3 regions of the Mesorhizobium sp. WSM4836 genome follow, and region 3 is predicted to be linked to each of the others. Evidence: predicted binding sites of a transcription regulator. Region 3 holds the regulator's gene; each other region holds the start of a gene.
What was found. Region 3 encodes PhoB, which activates phosphate uptake and scavenging genes when phosphate is short. Its sites were predicted from a motif close to TGTCATNNANCTGTCAT; they were not measured.
Positions count from the first base shown of each region.

Region 1: the regulator PhoB is predicted to act here: its motif matches at 776-792, upstream of AC0L2P_RS04375 (DUF1045 domain-containing protein).
Region 2: the regulator PhoB is predicted to act here: its motif matches at 1,327-1,343, upstream of AC0L2P_RS10455 (RNA degradosome polyphosphate kinase).

Region 1 is NZ_JBVVQF010000003.1:41,161-43,423, forward strand. Features, by position in the region: gene iolB (5-deoxy-glucuronate isomerase) at 1-684, shown strand, start outside; gene AC0L2P_RS04375 (DUF1045 domain-containing protein) at 831-1,538, shown strand; gene AC0L2P_RS04380 (alpha-D-ribose 1-methylphosphonate 5-triphosphate diphosphatase) at 1,619-2,263, shown strand, end outside.
Region 2 is NZ_JBVVQF010000006.1:199,676-201,938, reverse strand. Features, by position in the region: gene AC0L2P_RS10465 (FAD-dependent monooxygenase) at 1-1,001, opposite strand, end outside; gene AC0L2P_RS10460 (zinc-finger domain-containing protein) at 1,021-1,266, opposite strand; gene AC0L2P_RS10455 (RNA degradosome polyphosphate kinase) at 1,416-2,263, shown strand, end outside.
Region 3 is NZ_JBVVQF010000028.1:62,017-64,279, forward strand. Features, by position in the region: gene pstB (phosphate ABC transporter ATP-binding protein PstB) at 1-22, shown strand, start outside; gene phoU (phosphate signaling complex protein PhoU) at 55-762, shown strand; gene phoB (phosphate regulon transcriptional regulator PhoB) at 779-1,468, shown strand; gene AC0L2P_RS27230 (ROK family protein) at 1,478-2,263, opposite strand, start outside.

The DNA of each region.
Region 1 (2,263 bases), on a different contig from region 3:
CAAACCGCGGATCGCGAGCTCTGCCTGGTGTTCGTCACCGGCAAGGGTAAGGCCAAGGCCGGCGGCAAGGAACTCGGCCTGCTCGGTGAACGCATGTCGCCCTTCGAAGGCAAGCCGTGGTCGGTCTATGTGCCGCAGGGGTTGGAGTGGTCGGTGCGCGCCGATACCGATCTCGAACTTGCCGTCTGCTCGGCGCCAGGACTGGGCGGCGGTCTGCCGGTCCGTGTCATCGGACCTGACGATCTCGGCCAGGAGGTTCGCGGCAAAGGAACCAACACGCGCTACGTCACCAACATCCTGCCGGAGGGCAAGCCGGCCGATTCCCTGCTAGTGGTCGAGGTCATCACGCCCGGCGGCCACACATCGAGCTATCCGCCGCACAAGCACGACCAGGACAATCTGCCGGCCGAATCCTATCTCGAGGAAACCTATTACCACCGCCTCAACCCGCCGCAGGGCTTTGCTTTCCAGCGCGTCTACACCGATGTCGACGAGAACGGCGCTCGTTCGCTCGACGAGGCGATGGCGATCGAGGACGGCGACGTCGTGCTGGTCCCCAGGGGTTATCACCCCTGCGCCGCCTGCCACGGCTATGATCTTTATTATCTCAACGTCATGGCCGGACCGAAGCGGACGTGGAAATTCTACAACGCGCCCGAGCACGAATGGCTGATGAAGGCCTGACCACTTCCCCTTCGCCCCAACCGCTGGTCCAAGCGAAAAATCGTCGGCTAACGACCGGCTGTGTAGTTTTGTTACCGAAAACGCCGCAAAGTTTCGTCAATTCGTCATGGAAATCACCTATGGCAGCGGGCTGACGAGGACTTTCGATGCGCTACGCTATCTATTTCACTCCCCGACACGACGAACCGCTGGCACGGATCGCCGCCAACTGGCTCGGCCGCGACCCGTTCGGTGCCGCCACAAAGCCGGTCGAGGCGGTGGCCGAGTTGTCGGCGGCGGAAGTTGCCTTCCATACCGCCTCGGCGCGCCGCTATGGCTTTCATGCGACGCTGAAGGCGCCTTTCCGCTTGGCTTCCAACGAGACGGAAGCCTCGCTTCGCGCCGCACTCGACGATTTTGCCGAGGCGACCCCGGTGGTTACGATCCCGCGGCTGATCGTCAGCCGGATCGACGGCTTTTTCGCGCTGGTGCCGGAAGCGCCGCTGCCGGCGCTCAACCGCTTCGCCGACGACGTGGTGCGCGACTTCGACCGCTTTCGCGCGCCGTTGACTGAAGCCGAGATCGAACGGCGCAGCCCCGATTCGCTGAAGCCCGACGAGTTCCGCAATCTCTGCCAGTGGGGCTACCCCTATGTCTTCGAGACCTTTCGTTTCCACATGACGTTGTCTGGCCGGGTCTCGTCACAGGAAAGCCCTCGTCTTCGCCTAGCAATCGACAGCCTGTTTGCGGACGTGCTGCAACGGCCGGTGCCGGTGGACGCGCTGACGCTGTTTGTGGAAACTGAGCCGGGCGCGCCGTTCATGGTGCTGTCGCATCACGCGCTCGGGCGCCGCCCGGCCAGACGAAGTGCCTGAGATGATCATTCGCTTTAACCGCCTTGTGCGACGCCAATTCATTTTCAATTGGCTGCAAAATGCTCCGAGGACTGCCTGAAATGACCGCCGAGACCGTTCTTGACAATGCCCGCATCGTGCTCGCCGACCGGATCGTCGAAGGCTCGATCGTGCTGCGCGACGGCATGATCGCCGACATTGCTCCCGGCGCTGGCCGCAGCGGCGAGGACATGGGCGGCGATTTCATCATCCCTGGCCTGGTCGAACTCCACACCGACCATCTCGAAGGCCATTACGCGCCGCGGCCGAAAGTGCGCTGGAACCCGATCGCCGCTGTGCTCGCCCATGACGCGCAGGTGGCCACCGCCGGCATCACCACCGTGCTCGATGCCTTGCGTGTCGGCATGGACGAGGATGCCGACCTGACGGCCGCCGACATACGCAAGCTGGCCGACGCGATTGAAGACAGCGTGCAGCAGGACCGGCTCCGGGCCGACCATTTCCTCCATCTGCGCTGCGAGGTCTCGGCGCCGGACTGCCTCACGGCCTTCGCCAATTTCGACGGCGACGAGCGGGTCAGGCTGGCATCGCTGATGGACCATGCGCCGGGACAGCGCCAGTTCGTCAATTTGGAAACCTACGCCTATTACTACCAGCGCAAGCTGAAGCTGACCGACCGCGATTTCCAGAAGTTCTGCGAAAAGCGAATGGCGGAATCGGCGAGGAACTCGAGCCCGAACCGCAGC
Region 2 (2,263 bases), on a different contig from region 3:
AAGCCGGCAAGCGTCGCGGCGTCCTCGATCGCCATCGCCGCTCCCTGTGCGGCAAACGGCGTCATCGCGTGCGCCGCATCGCCGATCAGCGCGATGCCTTCCGGCGTCATCCACCGCCGCTGCTCGACGGTGTGGATCGGCCATGCCGTCCACGGCGCCGCCTCGCTCGCCAGACGGTTCAGCGCCGGCGCGGTGCCGCGCATGGCGCTGGCCAGGATGGCTGGGTCGGCATGCCCCGACCAGCCTTCGGCAATGCGCTCGCCCTTGGTGAAGGCGGCGAGATTGAAGGCAGTGCCACAGCTGACCGGATAGGCGACCATATGGAAGCCGGGATAGAGGAAGGCGGTAACGCAATCGGCCGCACCGATCGCTGCAAAGCTTTGTCCGGCGGGGCTGTCGGCGGCCACCGTGGCGCGCCAGGCAAGCTCGCCCGAAAACCGGCTCCTACTGAATTCGGTCGCCTTGCGGGCAAGCCTTTCTCGCATCGACGACCAGACGCCATCCGCGCCGACCAGCAACGATGCTTCCGGCGCGATGGCCGTGCCGGCAATCTCGATTGTTGCGGTGATGCCATTTGGTCCGGTGGCGACGCTGCCGACGCGGGCGCCGGTGACAAGTTCGACCTCGGGCCGCTCGGCTATCCGCTCTATCAGCGCTGACTGCAGATCGGCGCGGTGGGCAACGAGATAGGACGCCCCCCAGCGCGTTTCGGCCGCCTGGCCAAGCGGCACGCGAGCCAGCTCGCGCAGCGTGGCGGCGTCCTTGAGCACGACCGCCTCCGGCCGCACCGCCGTCGCCAGCAGCCGATCGAGTACGCCGAGCTGCCGCAGGATGCGCGTTGCGTTGGGTGAAAGCTGGATACCGGCGCCGGCAGCCTCGAGGTGCTCAGCTTGTTCGAACAGTTTTATCCGAAAGCCGCGCTCGGCGAAGGCCAGTGCCGCGGTTAGCCCGGCGATGCCCGCCCCGGCGACGACGACCTGCCGGGACTGCATTTCTCGCATCAGGCTTGTCGCGGAAGAATCAGGCGGCCTTGTCGATATAAAGGCAGCCCGGCGGCTGCGTTTCCAACCCCTTCAGCCTCGGCGAATAGCGATAGAGCGTCGAGCAATAGGGGCAGACCTTTTCATTGTCGTCACCCATGTCGAGAAATACATGCGGGTGGTCGAAAGGCGGATTGGCGCCGGTGCACATGAATTCCTTGACGCCGATGTCGATTGCCGGATAGCCCGCATCGTTCTGGAAATGGGGAATGGAACCGCCTGCCATCGTCGTCTCCTGATCTTGTCGATTGCATCTGGATCATAACCCGTCTCTTTGCAAGATCGATGAAATGAAACTGTCGCAAAAGCCTGTCAGAGGATAAGTTAAGCCGGTTAAGGCTGGCGCCGACGGCCGGTGTAGGAAGAGCAGGAACCATGAACGAACTGAAGCCGGTGCAAAGCGAATTTATCACCGTCGAGGCGGCGAGCCCCGAAGGCGGCAATCCCGACCGCTTCGTCAACCGCGAGTTTTCCTGGCTGCAATTCAACCGGCGCGTGCTCGAAGAGTCGCTGAACGCCAACCATCCGCTGCTCGAGCGCGTTCGCTTCCTGTCGATATCGGCAGCCAACCTGGACGAGTTCTTCATGGTCCGCGTCGCCGGTCTTGCCGGCCAGGTGCGCGAAGGCATCGTGCTGAAGAGCCCGGACGGGCGCACCCCCGAGCAACAGCTCGAACAGTTGCTGCGCGAGGTCGAGCGCCTGCAGGAGGACCAGCAGAACAGCCTTTCGGCGCTGATGCTGCAGCTCAACAAGGAAGGCATCGAGAGCATCACGCGCGATGCGCTGAGCAAGGACGAGAAGACCTGGCTCGAGGACCATTTCCAGGAGCAGGTGTTTCCGGTACTGACGCCGCTGTCGATCGACCCGGCGCATCCGTTCCCGTTCATTCCCAATCTCGGTTTCTCGATGGCGCTGCAATTGCGCCACCGCAAGAACGGCGAGGAAATGAGCGCACTTTTGCGCCTGCCGGTGGCGCTGAGGCGCTTCATCCGCTTGCCGGATCGCAAGCATCATGTCCGCTTCATTCCGCTCGAAGAGGCGGTCAGTCTCTACATCGGCAAGCTGTTCCCCGGCTACGAGGTCAAGGGCTCCGGCACATTCCGCATCATTCGCGACAGCGATATCGAGGTCGAGGAAGAATCCGAGGATCTGGTGCGTCTGTTCGAGACGGCGCTGAAGCGGCGACGCCGCGGATCGGTCATCCGCATTGAGTTCGACAGGCT
Region 3 (2,263 bases):
CATCACCGGCCGCTTCGGCTGAGCCGTTTCAATCATGCATATGGGGACAGGACCATGGGCGAACACACAGTCGCTTCTTTCGACGAGGATCTCGGGCAGATCAGCAAGCTGATCCGCGACATGGCCGACCTCGCCGGTTCGATGGTCGGCGGGGCGACCAAGGCGCTGTTGAATTCCGACAACGTGCTGGCGCAACGCGTCGTTTCCGACGACGCCATCATGGATGCGCGTCAACGCGAACTGGACGACCGCGCCATCACCCTGATCGCCAAACGCCAGCCGATGGCCCACGATCTTCGCCATGTGATCGGAGCGATCCGCATGGCCGGCGACCTTGAACGCATCGGCGACCTTGCCAAGAATATCGCCAAGCGTGTGAGTGCGGTCGGCCTCAGCGTCACGCCGCGCGACCTGTCGCATTCCATCGATGCGATGGCGCAGCTGGTGCTCATCCAGGTGCAGGGCGTCATCGAGGAATATGCCGCAGGCGATGCGGCCGCGTTGGCCAAGCTACGCGCCGCCGACGAGCGCATCGACGTCAAATACACGTCCGTGTTCCGCGAGCTGTTGACCTACATGATGGAAGATCCCCGCAACATCACCGCTTGCACGCACCTGCTGTTCTGCGCCAAGAATCTGGAGCGGATTGGCGATCATGTCACCAACATCGCCGAAAATGCGTATTACGTGCTGACAGGCGAGCAATTGCCGGTCAATCGTCCGAAGCAGGACGAAACGACAATATCCGCACCGGTGACGTGATGGGGGTGCCCAACCGATGATCGCACCACGCATAATGGTGGTGGAGGACGAGGAGCCGTTGGGTGTGCTGCTCCGCTACAACCTCGAATCCGAAGGCTACCAGGTCGAGGTGGTGACACGCGGCGACGAAGCCGAGATCCGTTTGCAGGAGAATGTGCCCGATCTTCTGGTGCTCGACTGGATGATACCAGCGGTTTCCGGCATCGAGCTCTGCCGCCGGTTGCGGGTGCGCCCCGAAACCGAGCGGCTGCCGATCATCATGCTGACCGCGCGCGGCGAGGAGAGCGACCGGGTGCGCGGCCTTTCGACCGGCGCCGACGACTATCTGGTCAAACCGTTTTCGACACCGGAATTCATGGCCAGGGTCAAGGCGCTGCTGCGGCGCGCCAAGCCGGAAGTGTTGTCCAGCGTGCTGAAGGTCGGCGACATCGTGCTCGATCGGGAATCGCACAGGGTCTATCGCAAGAAGAGCGAGATCAGGCTCGGGCCGACCGAATTCCGGCTACTCGAATTTATGATGCGGCATCCGGGCCGCGTCTTCTCGCGTAGCCAGTTGCTCGATAATGTCTGGGGCGAGACGATCTATATCGACGAACGCACCGTCGACGTGCATGTCGGGCGGCTGCGCAAGGCCGTCAACAACGGCCGCATGCCCGATGTCATCCGCACCATCCGCGGTGCAGGTTATGCGATCAGGGAAGATTGACCCGCCGGGTCAGGCTACGTTCTTTCTCATGCCGGGCCTCATTTGCGCGCCCGGCGCGAAAATCTCCTGGTCGACAAAGCTTAACGCCCGCATGGCACAACCTTGGCGGATCAGCGGCAATTCGTTCGGCTCGGTATCGAAGGAGATCGAAGCCGAATGCTGGCCGCCGGCGGTCTGGGCGATTGCCTTGCGCAAGGCCGGCTCGATCAGATCGAAAGCGGCGGCACTGGCGCCGACCATCGCGACCGGCGCCGGATCGATCAGCGCGAACAGCGAGCCGAGACCGAAACCCAGCGCTTCGCCGGCCTTGCGGTAGGCCTCGCGTTCCGGCCCATCCTTCTCGCGCGCCCGGGCCGCCAGCGTGCGCATGTCGGCGTCGCTGACGTCGGCGACCGGTTCGCTGTCTTCGCTCATCTGCCTGGCGTTGCGCCAGATGGCGTAGTTGCCGGCATAGGCCTCGATGCAGCCGCGCCGCCCGCACCGGCAGAGCGCGCCGCCCGGACGATGGATCATGTGGCCAAACTCGCCGCCCGAGGAATGCGTGCCGGTGAACAGGTCGCCCTTGAGCACCAGCCCCATGCCGATGCCGTGCGAAAGCAGGATGGCGATGAAGTCGTCGCGATAGCGATCCGGATCGCGCCAGCGCAAAGCCACCGCCATCATATTGCAGTCGTTCTCCACCGTGGCCGGGATGCCGAATTCATCTTCCAGCATGTCGGCAAAGGCGATGTCGGTCTGCGGCGTGATCGGCGACCACAGCATGGCGCGTGCAGGGGAGTCGGTAATGCCCTGGAT